Regions from separate parts of the Pantoea sp. RCC30.1 genome, predicted to be linked through region 3. Evidence: predicted binding sites of a transcription regulator. Region 3 holds the regulator's gene; each other region holds the start of a gene.
The links. The regulator PurR, encoded in region 3, represses purine synthesis genes. The targets are predictions, from matches to a motif close to CANGCAAACGTTTGCNTG.
Positions count from the first base shown of each region.

Region 1: the regulator PurR is predicted to act here: its motif matches at 2,002-2,019, upstream of serA (phosphoglycerate dehydrogenase).
Region 2: the regulator PurR is predicted to act here: its motif matches at 1,609-1,626, upstream of purE (5-(carboxyamino)imidazole ribonucleotide mutase).

Region 1 is NZ_JBXUHX010000018.1:57,851-62,048, reverse strand. It holds gene AC2LB6_RS16360 (oxidative stress defense protein) at 1-39, shown strand, start outside; gene AC2LB6_RS16355 (LysR family transcriptional regulator ArgP) at 72-977, opposite strand; gene rpiA (ribose-5-phosphate isomerase RpiA) at 1,160-1,819, shown strand; gene serA (phosphoglycerate dehydrogenase) at 2,099-3,337, shown strand; gene AC2LB6_RS16340 (5-formyltetrahydrofolate cyclo-ligase) at 3,604-4,197, opposite strand.
Region 2 is NZ_JBXUHX010000026.1:32,722-36,919, reverse strand. It holds gene cysS (cysteine--tRNA ligase) at 1-157, opposite strand, end outside; gene ppiB (peptidylprolyl isomerase B) at 370-864, shown strand; gene AC2LB6_RS19015 (UDP-2,3-diacylglucosamine diphosphatase) at 864-1,580, shown strand; gene purE (5-(carboxyamino)imidazole ribonucleotide mutase) at 1,711-2,217, shown strand; gene purK (5-(carboxyamino)imidazole ribonucleotide synthase) at 2,214-3,278, shown strand; gene ybbP (putative ABC transporter permease subunit YbbP) at 3,536-4,198, opposite strand, start outside.
Region 3 is NZ_JBXUHX010000017.1:45,181-49,378, reverse strand. It holds gene AC2LB6_RS15720 (C40 family peptidase) at 1-669, shown strand, start outside; gene cydH (cytochrome bd-I oxidase subunit CydH) at 715-804, opposite strand; gene purR (HTH-type transcriptional repressor PurR) at 1,086-2,111, shown strand; gene punR (DNA-binding transcriptional activator PunR) at 2,108-3,013, opposite strand; gene punC (purine nucleoside transporter PunC) at 3,121-4,198, shown strand, end outside.

The sequences.
Region 1 (4,198 bases), on a different contig from region 3:
GTAGATGTGGTGTTTGAGATAAAGCCCAACACGCCATAATGCAAAACGGGGCTTTCGCCCCGTTTTTGTTTTCAGGCTGCCACGTCATCCTGACGCAGCACCCGATGTCCATGCGCAATCAGCGCATCGGTTACCCGACGCATTAACCGGCTTTCCGGCGCAAACCGATGCCAGTAGAGCATCCGGCGCTGATACAGACCCGGCGTCAAATCGATTAACTCACCGCTCGCCAGCTCACGCTCAATCTGCAGATGCGGGATCATACAGCAGGTCGAACCCTGCCGCGCCATCTGCACAAAGGCTTCAGAGGAGTTCACGATGTGGCAGGGAACGCTACCGGGTGAAAGGTCAAAGTTCTGCTGCAGAAAGGCCTGATGCATATCATCAAGATGATCAAAGGCTACCGCAGGCGCTTTCAGCAGGGCAGAGCGGGTGACGCCATTGGGGAAGAAGCGATCGGCAAAGTCGCGCGATGCTACAAAAAGGTAGTCGAGCGCGCCGAGCTGATCTACCAGGCAACTTGGCAGTGGCTGCGGCTGAATACTCACCGCGCCCACTACTTCACCCCGACGCAGGCGCTCCTGGGTGCGGGTTTCATCTTCGACCTGCAGATTCAGGCGGACGGGGGAATCTGCCAGCACATCTTTCAGCGCAGGCAGCAGCCAGGTCGCCAGACTGTCGGCGTTGACCGCCAGCGACAGCAGCAGCGGCGTAGTACCACTGTTCTCATCGCCCAGCCACTCCTCTTCCAGCAGCTCCACCTGATGCAGCAACGCCAGCAGTTTCTGACCCTGTTCGGTCGGACGCGGCGGCACGGTACGCACCAGCAGCGGCTGCCCAAACAGGTTCTCCAGCTGCTTAATACGCTGTGAAACCGCCGACTGAGTGATACACAACTTCTGTGCGGCACGCTCAAATCCGCGTTCGCGGATCACTGAATCCAGCGCCTGAAGCGTTCGATAATCCGGGCGTTTCATTATTCTTCTCTCTCCTTCAGGGTGGATGTCACTATGCCACAAAAGTGTCACCTGTGATGGCTCTCTTGTTTTTTGTGGGCTGGCTTCCAAAGCGATAAATCCACGTCGGTCAGCCGAGCATTTTCAGCAAGCCTTGTTTTATACTACGCGCACTTCGTTGTCGCACAGGTTTTAAACATACCATGACCCAGGATGAACTGAAAAAAGCTGTTGGCTGGGCTGCACTTGAGTACGTGCAGCCGGGCACCGTTGTTGGCGTAGGCACCGGATCCACCGCTGCCCACTTTATCGATGCGCTTGCCACGGTCAGGCATCAGATCGAAGGTGCCGTCTCCAGCTCAGATGCCTCCACCCAGAAGCTGAAAAGCCTGGGCATTCAGGTGTTCGACCTGAACGAGATTGATGTGCTGTCGGTGTACGTTGATGGCGCGGATGAGATCAACCCACAGATGCAGATGATTAAAGGCGGCGGCGCGGCGCTGACGCGTGAAAAGATTGTGGCTGCAGTGGCTGAGACCTTTATCTGTATCGCTGACGCCTCAAAAGAGGTGGATGTACTGGGCCGCTTCCCGCTGCCGGTCGAAGTGATTCCGATGGCGCGCAGCTATGTGGCGCGTCAGCTGGTGAAAATGGGCGGCTTACCTGAGTATCGTCAGAACGTGGTCACGGATAACGGCAACATTATTCTCGATGTGCATAATCTGCGCATTCTCGATCCGATTGAGCTGGAAAAAGCCATCAACGCCTTACCTGGCGTGGTCACTGTCGGCCTTTTTGCCGCGCGCGGAGCCGATATCGCGCTGATTGGCGGGCCTGATGGAGTGAAAACCATTAAAAAATGATCTGTCTGGCGCCGCAAAGGCGCCGGTTATTTCTGCCTGCAAATCATCTTTTCTCGCGCTGGTGAAATTTGGTGACTTATGTCACATAAGCGCCATCGGCAGTGGGTTCGTTCTCTCATCTCCGCCGACCTCATGATTTTGTCCGGCAATGTGCGGCTGTCAGCTGTTGCCGTGCTGGCTGCCGGGCAATCGTTTGTATTGCCGGACGCGATTTTTTTGATATTTTGACAGAAGGCTGGCTTATGGTAGTCCTCATTGAATGCTGAATAGGATCGGGAAATGGCAAAGGTATCACTGGAAAAAGATAAGATTAAGTTCCTGCTGGTGGAAGGTGTGCATCAGAGCGCGCTGGAGAACCTGCGAGCTGCAGGCTATACCAACATCGAATTCCACAAGGGCGCGCTGGACTCCGACGCGTTAAAAGCATCGATCCGCGATGCACACTTCATTGGTATCCGTTCCCGCACCCAGCTCACTGAAGAGATTTTTGCGGCGGCTGAAAAGCTGGTCGCCGTTGGCTGTTTCTGTATCGGCACCAATCAGGTTGATCTGCAGGCCGCTGCCAGCCGGGGGATTCCGGTGTTCAATGCGCCGTTCTCAAATACCCGCTCAGTTGCGGAGCTGGTGATTGGTGAAATGCTGCTGATGCTGCGTGGCATCCCCGAAGCGAATGCGAAAGCACACCGTGGCATCTGGAATAAGATTGCCAAAGGCTCATTTGAAGCGCGTGGCAAAAAGCTGGGTATCATCGGTTACGGTCATATCGGGATGCAGCTGGGCGTGCTGGCAGAAAGCCTGGGTATGCATGTTTTCTTCTACGACATTGAAAACAAGCTGCCGCTGGGTAATGCCACGCAGGTACGCCATCTGGCAGACCTGCTCAACATGAGCGACGTTGTCAGCCTGCACGTGCCGGAAACTGCTTCTACACAGGATATGATCGGTGCAGAACAGCTGGCGCAGATGAAACCTGGCGCGCTGCTGATTAACGCCTCACGCGGCACCGTGGTCGATATCCCGGCGCTGTGTGATGCGCTGGCCAGCAAGCATGTGGGTGGCGCAGCCATCGACGTCTTCCCGACCGAGCCAGCCACCAACAGCGAGCCGTTTATCTCTCCACTGAGCGAATTCGACAACGTGATTCTGACGCCGCACATTGGCGGATCGACGGAAGAAGCGCAGGAAAATATCGGGATTGAAGTGGCGGGCAAGCTGGCGAAATACTCCGATAACGGCTCGACTCTCTCGGCTGTTAACTTCCCGGAAGTGTCGTTGCCGATCCACGGTATCAGCGCCAGTCGTCTGCTGCACATCCATGAAAACCGTCCAGGCGTGCTGACGGCCATTAACCAGATTTTCGCAGAGCAGGGCATCAACATCGCCGCTCAGTATCTGCAAACCTCGCCGTTTATGGGTTATGTGGTTATCGACATTGATGCAGAACCAGAAGTGGCAGAGAACGCGCTGCAGCTGATGAAGGCGATTCCGGGTACTATTCGCGCCCGTCTGCTTTACTAAGCGCTACTAACCTGAATAGTCGCTTAGTCGCGTCTCTTCAGGTAGTTAATACAGGCTGTCCCGATTTGCTGTAAGACCGAGACTGCGAAGAGAACACGGCCAGATCGGAAAGACGCAAAAGCCGCCATCCATGGCATGCTCGGCCCGCGCAGTCCCTTGCGCGGGACGCTTTCCTTTTCTGACCATGTTCCCTGCGCGTTGAGCTATTTCATTGCTGCCAGATGCGCCCAGGTATGGGTTTTCACTTGTCTGAAAAAGCGGCTCTGCTACTCCCACTGCCAGAGTTTTGACGGCGTCATTACCGCTGGCAAAGGCACATCCCATTCTGCCACCGGCAGACTATCGACCTGCTGACAATCGTGTGCCAGACCGACCGGCAAAAAGCCATGCTGCCGCCAGTTCTGCAGGGTGCGATCGTAGAAGCCTCCGCCCATCCCAAGACGCTGCCCATGCTGATCAAACGCCACCAATGGCACCATCATCAGATCCAGCTGATCAAGCGTGATCAACTGCCGGATATCCAGCGGCGGTTCAGGAATACGTAGTTTATTGGTGTGCAATGGGGTATCGGACGAGTAGCGCAGAAACAGTAGATTACCGGGGGAGAAGGGGTGCAAGACCGGCAGATAGACCGCTTTCTTCATATGCCAGAGCCTGGCAATCAGCGGACGGGTATTCAGCTCACCATCAACCGACAGGAACAGGGCAATATTGCGCGCGGTAGTGATCGGAGCGTAGTTAAGGGCGAGTTCAGCAAGTTGTTCGGCCGCCTGGGCCTGCTGATCATCAGTCATCGCACGACGCAGATGGCGTACCTGCTGACGGATGACCTGACGCTGTATCATTGAAGATGATGACATG
Region 2 (4,198 bases), on a different contig from region 3:
AGCGCGCCACCACGTCAAACGCCACGAACGTCCGCCCATGACCAATGTGACAGAGGTCATACACCGTGATGCCGCAAACATACATCCCGATTTTACCGGCATGAATGGGTTTGAATTCCTCTTTCTGTCGACTCAGGGTGTTATAAATCTTAAGCATTGAACGGTTCCGTTTTCGCGTGTGGTTGACACTTTTAAGTATCCAGACATTGTGCCGTATTTTTATCGCTCGCGCGACGCAAAGCAAGCCAACTGCGCCGCGCTGCTGACGCGTCATTGGAAATTATGATATAAGAACGGTCGACAAAAAGGGGGACGCCAATCGACAGAGCGACCTCAGCAACTGATGACAACCTTTACAGGACGACAAAAATGGTAACTTTCCAGACGAACCATGGCGATATCGTAATCAAAACTTTCGATGATAAAGCGCCGGCAACCGTACAGAACTTCCTGGATTACTGCCGTGAAGGTTTTTACGACAACACCATTTTCCACCGTGTAATCAACGGCTTTATGATTCAGGGCGGCGGCTTCGAGCCGGGCATGAAGCAGAAAGAAACCAAAGCAGAAATTCAGAACGAAGCAAGCAACGGCCTGAAAAACACCAAAGGTACGCTGGCAATGGCACGTACCTCTGCGCCGCACTCTGCGACCGCACAGTTCTTCATCAACGTCGCTGATAACGACTTCCTGAACTTCCGTGACGAAAGCGTTCAGGGCTGGGGCTACTGCGTGTTCGCTGAAGTGGTTGAAGGTATGGATGTGGTTGAGAAGATCAAAGCGGTCTCTACCGGCCGCAGCGGCATGCACCAGGATGTGCCAAAAGATGACGTCGTTATCCAGAAAGTGACCGTCAGCGAGTAATGTCGCGCACGCTGTTTATCGCAGATCTGCATCTGTGTCAGGAAGAACCGGCGATTACCGCCGGTTTTCTGCATTTTTTACAGCGCGAAGCGCCCCACTGCGACGCGCTCTATATTCTCGGCGATCTGTTTGAAGCCTGGATTGGCGACGACGATCCCAATCCGCTGCATCAGCAGATTGCCAGCGCCCTGCGCGCCCTCCCGGTTCCGGTTTACTTCATTCATGGCAATCGCGATTTCCTGATTGGCCGACGCTTTGCGCAGGCCTGCGGCATGACGCTGTTGCCGGAAGAGCAGGTGTTGACGCTCTACGGCCATCGGCTGCTCATCATGCACGGCGATACGCTCTGTACGGACGATGCGGGTTATCTGCGTTTTCGTGCCAAAGTGCACAATCCGTGGATCCAGCGACTGTTCCTGGCGTTGCCATTGTGGATACGCAAACGTATTGCCGCCCGGATGCGCGCAGACAGTAAACAGGCTAACCAGCACAAATCCCAGACCATCATGGATGTGAACCAGGAAGCGGTCGCCGCCGCCATGCTGCGCCAGCAGGTGCCGCTGCTGATCCACGGTCATACCCATCGTCCTGAAATTCATACATTGAGCCTGCAGGGTGAAACGGCGCAACGCGCGGTGCTGGGTGCCTGGCACAGCCGGGGTTCCATGATTCAGCTTGACGCCAGCGGCATTCAGCTCATCCATTTCGACTTTTAATCTGCGATTAACTCCCCGACGTCAGGCCGACGCAACCGTTTTCCTTGCGTGCTTCTCATGCTATTCTCGGTGCCCTTCAAAACCTGTCCGCCCGGCCAGGTCTGTTTGTTCATTCACAGGAGTTGACCGCATGTCATCCAACGCCCCGGCCCGCATCGCCATTGTTATGGGTTCCAGAAGTGACTGGGCCACCATGCAGTTCGCCGCTGAAATCCTCTCCAGCCTGGACGTCCCTTTTCATGTTGAAGTAGTCTCTGCGCACCGCACCCCGGATAAACTGTTCAGCTTCGCCGAGACGGCAGCCGGTAATGGTTTTCAGGTGATTATTGCTGGCGCAGGTGGCGCGGCACATCTGCCGGGTATGCTGGCGGCCAAAACCCTGGTACCGGTGCTGGGTGTGCCGGTGCAGAGTGCTGCCCTGAGTGGCGTCGATAGCCTCTATTCGATTGTGCAGATGCCGCGCGGTATTCCGGTCGGGACACTGGCAATTGGCAAGGCGGGCGCAGCCAATGCCGCGCTGCTGGCGGCGCAGATTCTGGCGCTGCATGACAGCGCGCTGGCGTCACGCCTGACGACCTGGCGTCAGAGCCAGACCGATGAGGTGCTGAACCATCCCGATCCGCGGGTGGATGCATGAAGCCGGTTTGCATACTGGGCAACGGCCAGTTAGGTCGTATGCTGCGCCAGGCGGGTGAGCCGCTGGGCATCGCGGTGTATCCGGTCGGTCTGGATGCCGATCCTGCTGCCCTGCCGATCGCCGACAGCGTGATCACTGCCGAAATCGAACGCTGGCCCGAGACCGCGCTGACGCGCGAACTGGCGAGCCATCCGGCCTTTGTTAACCGTGAGATTTTTCCGCGTCTGGCCGATCGTCTGACGCAGAAACAGCTGCTGGATCAGTTGGGGCTTGCCACCGCGCCGTGGCAGTTGCTGGCCGATAAAAGCGAATGGCCAGCGGTGTTTGACTCCCTGGGCGAGCTGGCGATTGTGAAAAGCCGTACCGGCGGATACGACGGACGGGGTCAGTGGCGTCTGCGTGCTGATGAGACTCACCAGCTGCCGGAGGCGTGCTACGGCGAATGTATCGTTGAGCAGGGCATCAACTTTTCCGGTGAAGTGTCACTGGTGGGCGCGCGCGGTCACGATGGCCAGGTGGTGTTCTATCCGCTGACGCATAACCTGCATCAGGATGGCATTCTGCGGACCAGCGTGGCATTTCCGCAGGCGGATCAGGCACAGCAGCAGCAGGCTGAATCGATGCTGAGTGCGATCATGCAGGAACTGAACTACGTCGGCGTAATGGCGATGGAGTGTTTCGTTACGCCAGCCGGATTGCTGATCAATGAGCTGGCTCCGCGCGTCCACAACAGTGGGCACTGGACGCAGAACGGTGCGTCGATCAGCCAGTTTGAGTTGCATCTGCGCGCCATTCTTGGCCTGCCATTACCGCAGCCGGTGGTGTTTGCGCCGTCGGTAATGGTCAATCTGATTGGAACCGCGGTTAACGTTAACTGGCTTCAGCAGCCGCTGGTGCATCTGCACTGGTATGACAAAGAGGTGCGTCCGGGTCGTAAAGTGGGCCACCTGAATCTGACCGACAGCGATGCAGAACGACTCAAAGCGGCACTGAATTCGCTGGTGCCTCAGCTCCCGGAAGAGTACGCCAGCGGCATCGCCTGGGCCGTTGAAAAGCTGTAGTTTCCCGCACCTGAGTCTGATGATGGCTTTACCAGGCAGCTCAGAGCGATTGAGCAGTCGCCTTTAAGTCAGAGGGAGACGCCGGTAACGGGAAACGATCGCAAAGACGCAAAAACGGCATCCCTGCCAGCTCGGCACGCGCCATCCCTGGCGCGTGACGCTTTGCTCTTCGTTTCCCGTTACCCGCTTGCTGGTGAAGGGTGCGATCTGGATGAAGGTCAAAGGCGGGCTTAGTGCCGCCTTATGCCTACACTCCCTTAGGCCGCATCAAACTTCCTGAACAGCGCCTTCCCTTTCAGTAACCGGATTCCCAGCCAGCCACCACACAGTGATAACAGCAGTGCGCCACATAACGGCAACGCCAGCCATAATGTCCAGTCAGGCTGCCACGGGAAATCGAAAATCTTAGTCTGTAATCCCCACAGCGCCGCTTCTGCCCCCATCGCGGCCGCCACGCCGGAGACCACGCCAAGCAGCGCAAACTCACACCACAGCGTGGTGCGCAGCAGTCTTTTGCCCGCACCGAGCGTGCGATAGACCACCAACTCCTGCCTACGCTGGCGCATCCCGACCTGAATCTGCGCCAGCAGCAGTAACACACCGCAGGCAGTGACCAGTACCACCATGATCTCCAGCGCCCGGCTGACCTGCGTCAGTACCTGACCGATCTGCTGCATAATGCTGCCGATATCCAGCAGACTCAGCGCCGGAAAAGCACGATTCAGCTGCGCCAGCAGAACAGGATTCGCCTCCATGCGGAAGCTGGTGAGCCAGGTCTGCGGCTGGCTGTCGAGCGCCCCCGGCGGGAAGATAAAGAAGAAGTTCGGTTTCAGGCCTTCCCAGTCCACTTTACGCAGGCTGGTGATACGGGCGCTGAACGTCTGCGTATCGCCGTCGAACGTCAGGGTATCGCCGAGCTT
Region 3 (4,198 bases):
CGTCGCCAGGTAAAAACGGTGACGAAAAAGACTCGCCTCAGCCCTGTTCAAAAACTCAAAACTAAAAAACAGAAAAAAGTCGAACTCACTGCGAAACAGACGCCTGCTAAGAAGACCTCGCTTAAAACCGCCCGTATCAGCAAAAGCAAAGAAAAAAATAAAGAGAAGAAACGCTATGGTCATCAGCGCCAGCTAAAAACCGCTGAGGTCACCACCAGCGAACCTGGCACAATTAAAATGAGCAAATCCCACCGTCAGCGCTATCAGAAGGCACGTGAAACCGCGATGACCAAGCTGATGGGCCAGTTGGGTAAACCTTATCAGTGGGGCGGCACGTCACCCCATACTGGTTTCGATTGCAGCGGTCTGGTCTGGTACGCCTATAAAGATCTGGTGAAGTTTAAGATCCCGCGTACCGCTAACGAGATGTATCACCTGCGTGACGCAGCGCCAATTAAACGCGAGTCGCTGGAGAAAGGCGATCTGGTCTTCTTCCGCATTAACGGTCGCGGTACTGCGGACCACGTCGGCGTTTACCTGGGCGATGGCAAGTTTATTCAATCGCCACGTACCGGTAAAGATATTCAGATCAGCGCATTAGGAGAAGATTACTGGCAGCGCCACTACATTGGCGCCCGTCGGGTGATGACGCCAAAAACTATACGCTGAGCAGCAGAACAGTCAGAAAAAGCCGGGATAATCCCGGCTTTTTTATTAGTGCAGAATGGCAGTAAAACTAAAGGCCACAATCATCAGCAGACAGCCTGCGGTGGTCATTAACGCCAGTTTAAGATCGGTACTCATTGTTTGCTCCTTAGTCACACAATTTGTAGGGATATGGCATTTTCCCACACAGCCCGGTAAAAATCTCGTTTTATCCGTCCAGCCTTGTTAGAATCCCGCCTCTGTTGCGCAACGCGCGCAACTCTGATTCCGTTTGCGCATCTTTTAAGGCATTTATTCTCCGCCAGCGGCCTGTTTACGGGCAAGAAAAGCTGCATTTTTGCGGAAAAAACCCTGAGCAGACGCAAACGTTTAACACTACGCTTATCATAGAGTTAGATAAGCACTGGAGTCCGATTTTCATGGCAACAATTAAAGATGTGGCGAAACGCGCCGGCGTCTCAACGACCACCGTTTCGCACGTCATCAATAAAACCCGCTTTGTCGCTGAAGAGACACGCAACGCGGTCTGGCAGGCGATAAAAGAACTTCACTACTCGCCGAGCGCCGTCGCGCGCAGCCTGAAAGTGAACCACACCAGGACGCTGGGCCTGCTTGCCACCTCCAGCGAAGCGCCCTATTTTGCTGAAATTATTGAAGCGGTTGAAAATCACTGTTTTGACAAAGGCTATACGCTGATTCTGGGTAATGCGCATAACGACCTGCAAAAGCAGCGCGCCTACCTCAGCATGATGGCGCAGAAACGCGTCGATGGTCTGCTGGTGATGTGCTCTGAATATCCGGACGATCTGCTGCAGATGCTGGAAGAGAACCGTAATATCCCAATGGTGGTGATGGACTGGGGCGAGTCGCGCGCCGACTTCACCGACACGGTGCTCGATAATGCTTTCCAGGGCGGCTATCTGGCTGGACGCTATCTGATTGAACGCGGACACCGTGATATTGGTGCTATCCCCGGTCAGATGGAACGCAACACTGGTGGAGGACGCCACGCCGGTTTCCTGAAGGCGATGGAAGAAGCGGGTATTCAACCGCGTGCCGAGTGGATTGTGCAGGGTGACTTCGAGCCGGAGTCAGGCTATCAGGCGATGCAGCAGATCCTGTCGCAGAAACAGCGTCCAACGGCGGTGTTCTGCGGCGGTGACATCATGGCGATGGGCGCGATTTGCGCCGCCGACGAGATGGGCCTGCGCGTCCCGCAGGATATTTCGGTGATCGGTTATGACAATGTGCGCAACGCCCGCTATTTCGCACCGGCCCTGACGACCGTGCATCAGCCTAAAGCCCAGTTGGGTGAAAAAGCGCTGGATATGCTGCTGGACCGCATCACCAGTAAGCGTGAAGTGTCACAAACGATTGAAGTCCACCCTACGCTGATTGAACGCCGTTCCGTGGCCGATGGTCCATTCCGCGACTATCGCCGTTAATCTTCGCTTAACCACTCCTGATTAAGTGTTTGCGCATCACCCAGATAGCTGAGCAACCAGCCTGTTGCCGGTGATGCGCGATCTTCAGCCCAGCTGACGCAGCAGGGGCTGTCCGGGAACGCCACCGGCAGTGTCAGTTCAACCAGCTGGCCGCTGTCCAGCAGTGGCCTGGCAAGATGACCCGGCACCATCGCCACACACAATCCCGCCTGTACGCACTCCAGCCCGGTCTGCCATTCCGGCACCACCAGCCTGCGCTGGTTATCCAGCGTCCATGTCATACGGCGTGGCAGCGCACGCGAGGTATCTTCCAGCACCAGTGATGGCCAGCTTCGCAACGTGTCATCATCGATCTGGCTCGCCTGCGTCAGCGGATGATCCGGCGCGACCACGCAGCGCCAGTTGAGAGTGCCCATATCGCGAAACGCAAAACGTCCGCCCACCGGGATTGCCTGCGTGGCACCAATCGCGACCTCCACCCGGCCATCGGCCAGCGCATCCCAGACGCCGTTAAAGACTTCATAGCTGATGATGAGCTCCATATCGGGGAAGTGGCGATAGAAATCTTTAACCAGTTGCCGGGTGCGCTGAGGCTTTGCAATACGGTCAACGGCAATGCTGAGCTGCCCGCGCCAGCCGTTGGCAAGCTGCTGACACTGTCGCCGGGTGGCAAGCATTTTTTTGATGACGCTGCGCCCTTCCCTGACAAAATGCTCGCCTGCCGGGGTGAGGACCACTTCACGATGCTGACGCTCAAATAGCGGCACCGCCAGCCAGTTCTCCAGCTGGCGCACCGTGTAGCTGATGGCAGAAGGCACCCGATGTAACTCCTGCGCGGCAGCGCTGAAGCTGCCCCCACGGGCGACCGCGTCAACCACTTCTAATGCATATTCTGACCACATAATCTGCCTTCAAAAATTTTAACAGCAATCGGCAAATATTACCGTTTCACAGCAGCAAACGCACCTTTTACACTCTGCCGCGTTTATCCTGCAAAAATGAGAATGAGATGTTGTCGAATAAAGGATTTATGCCTTACCTTGCCCTGCTGAGCATGCTCGGCTTTTTAGCCACAGATATGTACCTGCCCGCCTTCGGGGCGATGCAGCAAACCTTTAATACCTCACCCGGCCTGATCAGCGCCAGTATGAGTCTCTTTCTGGGAGGCTTCGCCCTGGGTCAGCTATTCTGGGGACCGCTCTCCGATCGCATTGGTCGCAAACCTGTGCTGCTGGCCGGACTGGCCATGTTTGGCATCGGCTGTGCGGGCATGCTGTGGGTGAATAATATCTATCTGATGCTGGCGCTGCGCTTCGTGCAGGCGATTGGCGTCTGTGCTGCGGCCGTGAGCTGGCAGGCATTAGTGGTGGATCGCTACCCTGCCGCGCGCGCCAACAAAGTCTTCGCCACCATTATGCCGCTGGTTGCGCTCTCTCCCGCGCTGGCGCCGTTGCTGGGTGCCTGGCTGATCGGCCACTTCCACTGGCGTTCGATTTTCCTGGTGCTGACCCTGATTGCGATGGCGCTGATACTGACCACGCTGCGTCTGCCCACCGTTCGCAAAGCCGCAAGTGAAAAAAAGGCGCAGCCGGGCTTCTTCACGCTGCTGAAATCGCGGGTCTACAGCGGCAACGTGCTGATCTACTCTGCCTGTTCTGCCAGCTTCTTTGCCTGGCTGACTGGCTCGCCGTTTATTCTGGCGGATCTGGGTCTCTCACCCGCCGATATCGGCCTGAGTTATGTGCCCCAGACCCTCGCCTTTTTAATAGGTGGATTCGGCTGTCGCGCTCTGCTCAACCGCTTTAACGGTGCACAGTTGCTGCCCTGGATGCTGGGCGTCTACAGCCTAAGCATTCTGTCGCTGTTTGCTGTTGCGCTTGCAGGCAACAGCACGCTGGTGAGCCTGATGGTTCCGTTCTGCGGGATGGCGCTGGCTAACGGGGCGATCTATCCGATTGTGGTTTCCAGTGCACTGATGCCCTTCCCGGATGCCACTGGTAAAGCTGCTGCTTTGCAGAACACCCTGCAGTTAGGACTCTGCTTCGCCGCCAGCCTGGCGGTATCAGCTGGATTAACCCAGGCGCTGT